One region of the Planococcus liqunii genome, then DNA from elsewhere that is predicted to be linked to it. Evidence: riboswitches for the same ligand, from Rfam matches in the RefSeq annotation. Region 1 holds a riboswitch; each other region holds the start of a gene.

Region 1 (3,280 bases):
GATAATCTAAAAATAGTATAACTATGAGGGCAATTAAAGTAAAGACAAATTAAAAGATTCCAAAAGAAAACTATTAAAATAATAATAAAAAAGCAGAGATTTTAAATCTCTGCTTTTTTATTATTGAGTATTTACTTGTTTTCCAACTAAAGAACCCTGCTTAGACCAGATTACAAACAATATCACTAAAATAACAATAACGGATGCTAGTGCCAGCCAAAGCGAACCGGTAAACCCTATGACAATATACCCTACCGCGCCAATCGCAGCAGCGGTCAATGCATAAGGCAATTGCGTTAAGACGTGATCCATATGGTTGCTCCCCGCTCCCGTCGACGACAAAATCGTGGTATCCGAAATAGGTGAGCAATGGTCGCCGAATACGGCTCCTGCCAATACTGCTGCCAATGCCGGCAACAAAAGTTCAGGCGCCGCCTGAGCCATAATATTTCCTGCGATCGGAAGCAATATTCCGAACGACCCCCATGAAGTTCCTGTTGAAAATGCCATAAACCCTGCAAGTACATATAACAATACCGGCAAAACTGCTGTCGGCAAGTTCCATGCAGTGACAAGGTCTGCCAAATACAAGCCGGTTTGAAGGGCATCGATCAAGTAGCTCAACGACCAGGCAAAGATTAAAATGAACACCGCTCCGGACATGGACTTAATGCCTTCAGCAATCCCTTTAAACATCCATGTCGCATTGGCCGTTTTGTTCTTTTTAAATTGTCTCACGTACAACAGAATAGAAGAAACCGCTCCGAGCAGCCCTCCTACCAGTAAGGAAGTTGGTACGTCGGTGTTTTCGAAAATTAACCAGATATCAAAAATTTGTCCAGCATTCTGGTAACCTGTGTACAGCATAGAACCGACAGTTCCGGCAATCAGCAAGATGATTGGCAGCAATAAATCCATGACATGGCCATGGGAATGCGTCGGGAAATCTTCCTTCATTTCACCTGGAATTGTTTTATTGGCATCATATAATTCACCTGTTTCGATGGCACGGATTTCGTGTTTTCTCATCGCACCAAAATCCACGTCGCGAATGGCAATGAAAAAGACAATGGCCAAGGTGGCTATGACGTAAAAGTTCATCGGCGCCATCCATACGAAAGCTTGGAGAGCAGACATCTGTACATAGCTTTGGCCCGCTAAAATTGTTGCTACAATCCCGATAATTGCTGCTCCCCAGCTGGATACCGGTGAAATGACACAGACCGGTGCAGCGGTAGAATCGATGAAGTATGCCAGTTTAGCACGGGATACTTTATAGCGGTCCGTAATTGGACGCGCCACTTGTCCAACTGCCAAGGCATTAAAGTAATCATCGATAAATATAACCATGCCAAGCATTACTGTAAGAATTTTAGCGCCTCGGCGGCTCTTGATGCGTGTAGCTGCCCACTCTGCAAAAGCATGGCTTCCGCCGGACAAACTGACGAACGCAGTGATGATTCCGAGCAAGAGCAGGAACAGAATGATGAAGACGTTATAAGCGTTAAAGCCTTCGTCCCAGAACGTAATGGCAAATGAATTATAAACTTCCCGCAATGCTTCCAGCGGCGCAAACGATGTTAAAATCAAAGCACCCGCCACAATTCCCGCGCCGAGCGATAAAAGCACGCGGCGAGTCAGCAGCACCATGACAATCGCAATGATTGGCGGCAAGATCGAAAAAAAAGTGTTTTCCATGTTACAGATTCCTCCTGTTTTTTAGAATGGAAGAGAAAGAAAAAAGAACTCACTGTCTCCCAATGGATACAGTCAGCCCTCTACAATTCGTCTGTGCGTTCAAACACCAAACAACCCTGTAGCTCTTCGCCTATGTTAAAACATAAACGACAGTGGCATTCTTGTTCAGAATACCCCCAGCTCTTTTTTCAGTGACAGCAAAAAAAGAACTTCGGCAAAACTTCCTTTTGGATGTGTTCAACGTTGTCACACTCGCACATCGTACTTATAAGTTTTGCAGCCTCTACCCATCAATATTTATTTCATAGTAAGCATAGCCCATACAATTTACAAAATCAAATGTATATTAAGTGCGAATTTTCTTTCAACGGATGGCTTTGCTCCGGAAATACTGGCTGAAAACGTCCCGCAGGAATTCGGGCATAAAATACTTTTTCGGAGCGCGCTTCAGCGATGGGAAAAAGTAGCCGAACGTAAACATATCCAATGTAATCAGTTCGAAGGTTTCGTCGTGGGCTGCCGGTTTTCCGCCGACAAACAGCTGATGATTTCTCAACTCCAGGCCCACCCGGATCATTTTGCCGACCACTGCTCCCCGGAACCCCATCCCTTTCAATTCAATATGCGGCCACTCTGCATTTAAGGACTGCATATAAATTTCTTTCAGCTCTGCCCCGGTCAGCTCGATCAAACACGGATTAATCGGATGCGGCAGCATTTTATGGAAGTCGTAGCGGGTTGCTTTTCCGATCGGCATGTCTTCCATAAACAACCCGGCATTAAATAACGCACAAGGAGCACCTGAAAATTCCAGCAAGGCTTCGCCAAACAATTCAGCAAGTGCGGAGTCTTTGAACCATTCCGCCTTCAACTCTTTCTCATTATAAAAAATCGGCTCATCCAATTGCGCTTTGCCTTGTTCAATCAGCAGCTCGTTGAATGTGTCGTCGCTGTTTTGCAGCGTCGCGGTTTCAATCAATTGCGCTTTTTTCTCCTGGAGAAAGGGCTCGATGGTGACATGGCCAATGTACATGCCAAATTTTCCAGCGGCACCGAGCAAAGTATTGCCGATTAATTTTCCTTCATGAAAAATATGGTGTGTATGGGCTCCTAGAATCACGTCAATGTCCGGGCATAATTCCGCTAAATATTCGTCTTCCTTGACGCCCAAATGCGATAGGCAGATAATCAGGTCTGCCTCTCCTTTAATAGCCTCTACAGCCTCTATAATGGCGTTTTTAGCGTCTGAAATCGTCCAGCCGAGGCGTTTATAGAACGGGGTGAATTCGGCCGTAGCGCCGACGAGACCAATGGTATACCCGCTTTTTGTTTCGATCAGCCGGTGCGGTTTTGCCCATTCGGGACGGTCGCCGTTCGGCTCATGCAAATTAGCGACAATCACGTCAAAATCAGCTTGTACATATAATTCGTCCAATTCTTCTTTGGACAGCGTAATGCCCTCATTATTGCCGATGGTTACCGCATCGTACTCGGCATCATTCAGCAATTCCACATTGCCTTTTCCGGCTGTTCCTTCCGTGTAAGGATGCGAGCGGTCGACATGGTCGCCGATATCGAGAAT
Region 2 (3,280 bases), 1.7 Mb from region 1:
TTGGAAGCCGTCTCTCAGTTTCGGATGGGCTTTATCAAGCTGTTGGGAAAATCGATTCAAAATTATACCGATCCCGAAACGGTCTTTAAGGAAATTTCCACATGGGGGGAAGCTACGGGGAATCATTTTTTGAAAGAAGGCATGTCGCTTGATAGTGCCTTGGCAGAGACGCATTTGTACCGCAAGCATATCGGCAAGGTCATTAAAACAGAAGCCCTGCATAGAAAGATGCCATTGGAAATCCTGTTTGAGGTGATGGAGTTTTTCCATTCCCTGCTGGACCATGCTGCCCATTCTTACAGTTCAACGTATATCAACAGCTATCAGAAGAATTTGGCAGTTGCCCGGCAAGAATTCCTGGAGTTGTCATCACCGGTTGTCCCGGTGAATGACCAAATTGCCATTTTGCCGATTGTTGGAGCCATTGAAGTGGACCGCGCACAGCACATTCTCGAAAAAACCCTGCTTGCTGTTGGCCGCCTGCAGGTTTCCGTGCTCATCATCGACTTGTCGGGTGTCGTTAAAGTCGATTCAATGGTTGCCGAGCAAATCATCAAGCTAACGCAATCCTTGAACCTGATCGGCGTCAAAGCCGTCTTGACCGGCATCCGCCCGGAAATCGCCCAAACCATGGTCCAGCTCGGAATCGACGTCAATCAGCTGGCGCTGGGTGGAAGCTTGAAACAGGCATTTAAAAAACTGACTGAAATGAAGTAAGAGAAAAACCGCTGAAGCGTTGGCTTCAGCGGTTTTCTGCTTATTCTTCATTTATTGAATCCAATTAGGAATTGACTCTGCCAGACGACAATACCTGACGCAATGTCAGAGTTTCAGATTCGTTCAATGGAATCATCGGCAAGCGGACGTTGCCGACTTCTACGCCTGACAAATTCAAGGCAGTTTTTACCGGCACCGGGTTTGGTGCAGCAAACAGGGCATTCATGACCGGCAGAAGCCTGCGGTGTGCTGCTGCAGCCGCTGTATTGTTGCCGTTTCGGAAGTTCGTGATCATGTCTTTCATTTCGTTTCCGATGATATGCGCCGCGACTGAGACGATGCCGTTGCCTCCAATCGAAAGAATCGGCAAGGTCAAGCTGTCGTCTCCGCTGTAAAGCGTGAAGGAATCGTCGGTGCGTTCAATGATTTCAGCCGCGGCGTCCAAGTTGCCGCTCGCTTCTTTGATGGAGACGATGTTGTCAATTTGCGACAAGCGGACAACGGTATCTACGGACAAGTTGACGACGCTGCGCCCCGGGATGTTGTATAGCATGATCGGCAGGCGTGTTGATGCGGCAATGGCCCGGAAATGCTGGAACATGCCTTCCTGTGAAGGTTTATTGTAATACGGCGTTACCAGCATAATGGCGTCGACGCCGACGTCTTCCGCTTGTTTGGTCAGGGAGATGGATGCGCGCGTGTTGTTTGATCCGGTTCCGGCAATGATGGGAATGCGCCCTTTGGCTGTTTCCACGACGAATTTGAACAGCTGCACTTTTTCTTCCGTCGAAAGAGTCGGCGATTCACCGGTTGTGCCGGCCACCACCAGCCCATCTGATCCGTTGGCGATCAAATGCTCCACTAAGTTTTTAGTTGCTGGAAAGTCGATTTCCCCGTTTGCATCAAATGGCGTCACCATTGCTGTAATAATTTGGCCGAAATTCATAATACCACCCTTTTCTCATTTTTTTTAGAATCAGAGGTGATGGACCAGCCGCATGTAAAATAAAAAAGCAGCAACGAAGGCATCGTTGCTGCGTATAGAAACAATGTTCATCCATCGTTTCTGTGCGTCAGATAGCCCTCCATATAGTTTCCTATATGACAGTCCTACATTTGTTTAATGCAGAACCAGCGGAATCGACCATGAGTGCCTCACCGCTTCGGCAAATCCCCCTTTCCAGGAACGTCACAGGATCTCATTACTCCTCGGTTCGTGTACTGATGGTTTTTGCGCCTCTATCCTCACTCCGTGTTTACAGGAGCAAGAAAATATTGAATTAGCTAAACTTTATCAAATTCCCTTTCCAAATGCAAGGGAAGGGCGTACTATTTTTACTGAAATGGAGGGAAGCACTGTGAATGAGCAGCAACGCGATGAACGATTGAACATCCGCACCGCGAAGAGCCAAGCAGGCTTTCCGGGTTCGCTGCACCACAACCGCTACGAGCCCACGCCGTATGCGCTGCTGGACATTCTGTTCGGCGAATACAGACTGGCGCCTGAAGACCGGCTCGTAGATTTTGGCTGCGGCAAAGGCCGGCTGAATTTCTATGTACATCACCGCTTTGATGTGGAGTCGGCCGGCGTCGAGATGGATGAAGCCTTTTACGAAGAAGCATTGGAAAACCGTGCACATTATGAGAAGAAGTACAGACAGGCCAAAGGGAAGATTGATTTTTGCTGCTGCCTGGCACAGGATTATGGCGTTGCGCCGGGAGACAACCGGTTTTATTTCTTTAATCCGTTTTCGATCCAGATTTTTATGTCTACTGTCAACAATATTTTAAATTCGGTGGAAGAGGCGCCGCGCCAGGTCGAGTTGATCCTGTTTTTTCCGTCGGAGGATTACGTAGACTATTTGGAACACCGGACGCTGTTTGAACAGACGGCGGAAATCCCGCTTCCGGGCATGGAGCGCGACCTCCGCGAACGCTTCCTGATTTACCGGCTTCCGTGAAGTGGATTAGAACTTGCGCTAATTGGGGTATAAGCTTAAGAAAAGTGTATTTGCGAGGAGCGAATTTTTATGAAGTGGAGAGGCAGGCAAGGCAGCAGAAACGTCGAAGACCGGAGAGGGTCTGGAGGCGGCGGAGGGAAACTGGTAGCAGGCGGCGGCATCGGCGGTTTGCTTATTGTCCTTTTGTTTGCGTTTCTTGGAGGCGACCCGGGCATTCTGCTGGATGGCGCCGGTTCTGGCACGCAGTCGAATGAACCTTACGTAGAAACCGAGCAGGAGCAGGAACTGGCCGATTTTGTATCGGTGGTGCTGGCGGATACGGAATATGTCTGGGCAGAAGTTTTTGCGAAGCAGGGCATGGAGTATGCCGAACCGACATTGGTCCTTTTTAATGGCAGCGTGGAATCTGCTTGTGGAACCGCAGGGGCGGCAGTCGGTCCGTTCTATTGTCCAGGTGACCAAAAGCTCTACATCGACTTAAGTTTCTACGATGAATTACAGCAGCAGTTCCAGGCGCCGGGCGATTTTGCAATGGCCTATGTCATTGCCCATGAAGTCGGGCACCACGTACAGAATTTACTGGGTGTTATGGAACAAGTCCA
Region 3 (3,280 bases), 230 kb from region 1:
TTACTTTCGTAATCCGGTCCAATCCACTAAATGAAATCCTCTGTTCTTCTTTGCTCCAGCAGAAGGCAAACCCGAACCGCTTAATACATGGGCATCAGCAAAACAAAAAAGCGCCCGCTCACGAGCGGACGCTTTCCCTCTATTCGCTTATTCCGATAAGCCGAATGCATCGTGCAGCGCATTGGCGGCTTCTTTCATATCCGTTCCCGGTACGACGACGGAAATTTTAATTTCCGACGTACTGACCATTTTGACTGGAATGCCCTGGACTCGGAGAATGTCGAACATTTGCGCCGCCACGCCAGGATTGGAAACCATGCCGGAACCGACAATGGAAACTTTTGATAAGCCGACTTCGTAATTCGCCGCTGAGAAGCGGATGTCTTCCTGGAATTCGTTCAGTACGCGTTTTGTTTCTTCGAGGCTTTCTTCTTTGATGGAGAAAGACACCGACGGCGGAAATTCGTCCGTGATGCTTTGCACAATGATGTCCACATCAATGTGGTGTTCGGCCAGCTTCGTAAAAATATTGGCCAGTGAACCATTGAACGGTTTTTTATACGAAACGGTTACCCGTGCAATGCCCGGTTCAAATGCAACGCCGCGAACGATTAAGTTTTTCTCCACAGTGATCACCTCTTGTATGATTGTGCCCGGTTCGTCCGAATAGCTGGCTCGGACGGATAACGGGACTTTATTGTTTTTCGCAAATTCTACAGCACGCGGATGCAGGACGCCTGCACCCAGATTGGCAAGTTCAAGCATTTCGTCATACGAGATCTGCTCAAGTTTGCGTGCGCCGGTCACGGAACGCGGATCGGACGTGTACACACCGTCCACATCGGTATAAATCTCGCATTTGTCTGCACCAAGTGCGGCAGCGAGCGCCACAGCAGTCGTATCAGAACCGCCGCGGCCAAGCGTCGTAATGTTGCCGATCCGGTCCACTCCCTGGAATCCGGCAACCACACAAATATAGCCGTTATCAAGCACCCGTTCCAGCCGCTCGGTGTGGATGGTTTCAATGCGGGCGTTGCGCGGAACAGATTCCGTTTCAATGCCTGCTTGCCAGCCGGTAAACGACAGCGCTTCATGGCCCAACGATTTAAACGCCATCGCCAACAGTGAAATGGTCACTTGTTCGCCAGTAGCGAGCAGCATGTCCATTTCCCGTTTTGACGGCTCCGCTGATATCTCTCCTGCCAATGCTAGCAGTGTATCAGTCGTTTTGCCCATTGCGGACACAACAATCACGACCCGATGGCCTTTTTCTTTTTCCCGGATTGCCCGTTTGGCGACACCGATGATTTTTTCCGGTGTTGCCACAGAAGTCCCGCCAAATTTCATTACGACTGTTTTCATGTCCATTCACTCCCACATTTTTAAGATGTGGCTCTCAGCATGCCAAGTTTGGCAATAAAAAAAGGCAGCTCGCTGCGCCTGCAGCAAACTACCTCTTTTATCATGTACGAATACGAAAAACGTCCATGTGAGATAGCCCTCCAGAGATTGACTCTGACAGCCCGGCACTTCTTAAATGCCGAACCAGCACACGGGTTTGCAACCACTCCGCACACTTCGGCGACCGCCCCTTTTTCCAAACCTCACAGATTTTGCAAATCTCCGAATGGATACTATTGACGTTCGCGCCTCTATCATCACTTTTCCAAGTGATTCAATTATGTTTTTACGATAGCATGTTATTGCTCGCTTGGCAATGCCTGCTGGGCAAAATGCTGCTGGATGGATGTCGCAAGGCTTAGCGGCATGCCCGCTTCCTTCAACTCATCTACTGTCGCTTCTTTGATTTTCTTGACGGAACCGAAATGCTTCAGCAGCTGCTGTTTGCGTTTTGGCCCGACGCCTTCCAAGTTATCGAGGGCCGACTGGATCGAATTCTTCCCGCGCAGCTGGCGGTGGAACGTGATGACGAACCGGTGAACTTCGTCCTGGATGCGCTGCAATAGATAAAACGCTTCACTCGTACGCTTCAGCGGCACCACTTCAATCGGATCTCCGTAAAGCAGCTGGGACGTCTGGTGCTTGGCGTCTTTTGCCAGGCCGGCGATCGGAATCGACAAGCCCAGTTCGTCTTCCAAGATTTCACGTGCGGACTCCATTTGCCCTTTCCCGCCGTCAATGACAATCAAATCCGGCAAAGGCAGGCCGTCTTTCAACACACGCGAATAGCGGCGCCGAATCACTTCCCGCATAGCGGCATAATCATCCGGTTTTGACGCATTGCGGGTTTTGTATTTGCGGTAGTCTTTTTTCGATGGCTTGCCGTCGATAAATGTGATCATCGCGGATACGGCGTCGGCTCCCTGAATATGCGAGTTATCGAATGCTTCAATGCGGAGTGGAGTGGCGATATTCATCGCTTCGCCAAGCTCCAAGCAAGCTCCGACCGTCCGCTCTTCTTGGCGCTCCAACAGCCCGAACTTTTCCTTGATGGCAATGTCGGCATTTTTCTTCGCCAGTTCCACCAAGTCTTTTTTCTTGCCGCGCTGCGGCACCAGCACCCGGATATCAAGCCATTCGCGCACCAGGTCCGCATCGACGCCTTCCGGCACCAGCACTTCGTTCGGTTTCATATGGTGCGACTGCTCGTAGAATTGCCCGAGGTACGTCATGAATTCGTCCTGCGGGTCGCGGTACAGCGGAAACAGCGAAACGTCCCGTTCGATCAGTTTGCCTTGGCGCACGAAAAACACCTGCACGCACATCCAGCCTTTGTCGACTGCATAGGCAAATACATCGCGGTTGGTAAAATCGTTCATCGCCATTTTCTGTTTTTCCATAACCGTTTCAATATGCGAGATTTGGTCGCGGTATTCCTTCGCCCGCTCAAACTCCAGGTTTTCGGAAGCCTCAGACATTTTTTCGACGAGCTGCTCTTTCACTTCCCGGAATCCGCCGTTCAGGAATTTCGTAATGCCGTCGATCATTTCCTGGTATGTTTCCTTTTCCACCGGTTTGATGCACGGCGCCAGGCACTGCCCCATATGGTAATAAAGGCAGGCGCGGTCCGGCATCGTGTGGCATTTCCGGAGCGGATACAGCCGGTCGAGCAATTTCTTCGTTTCACTTGCCGCGTAGGCATTTGGATAAGGTCCGAAGTATTTGCCTTTATCGCGCTTAACTTGGCGCGTAATGATCAACTTCGGATGGCGCTCACCCGTAATTTTCAAGTACGGATAGGTTTTGTCGTCTTTCAGCATGATATTGTATTTCGGATCATGCTTTTTGATCAAATTCAATTCCAAAATCAATGCTTCTT

What was found. Region 1 has a riboswitch for lysine ahead of QWY22_RS06330 (Na+/H+ antiporter NhaC family protein). Riboswitches for the same ligand answer to the same signal wherever they lie in the genome.
Region 2: it holds a riboswitch for lysine, as region 1 does, so the genes downstream of both, dapA (4-hydroxy-tetrahydrodipicolinate synthase) here and QWY22_RS06330 (Na+/H+ antiporter NhaC family protein) in region 1, are expected to answer to the same signal.
Region 3: it holds a riboswitch for lysine, as region 1 does, so the genes downstream of both, QWY22_RS07575 (aspartate kinase) here and QWY22_RS06330 (Na+/H+ antiporter NhaC family protein) in region 1, are expected to answer to the same signal.

What each region holds. Positions count from the first base shown of each region.
Region 1 covers NZ_CP129238.1:1,264,177-1,267,456, reverse strand. The annotation lists gene QWY22_RS06330 (Na+/H+ antiporter NhaC family protein) at 121-1,698, opposite strand; lysine riboswitch at 1,810-1,992, opposite strand; gene QWY22_RS06325 (bifunctional metallophosphatase/5'-nucleotidase) at 2,063-3,280, opposite strand, start outside.
Region 2 covers NZ_CP129238.1:3,535,584-3,538,863, reverse strand. The annotation lists gene QWY22_RS17475 (STAS domain-containing protein) at 1-717, shown strand, start outside; gene dapA (4-hydroxy-tetrahydrodipicolinate synthase) at 782-1,663, opposite strand; lysine riboswitch at 1,788-1,967, opposite strand; gene QWY22_RS17465 (class I SAM-dependent methyltransferase) at 2,076-2,678, shown strand; gene ypfJ (KPN_02809 family neutral zinc metallopeptidase) at 2,748-3,280, shown strand, end outside.
Region 3 covers NZ_CP129238.1:1,497,240-1,500,519, reverse strand. The annotation lists gene QWY22_RS07575 (aspartate kinase) at 148-1,362, opposite strand; lysine riboswitch at 1,488-1,663, opposite strand; gene uvrC (excinuclease ABC subunit UvrC) at 1,701-3,280, opposite strand, start outside.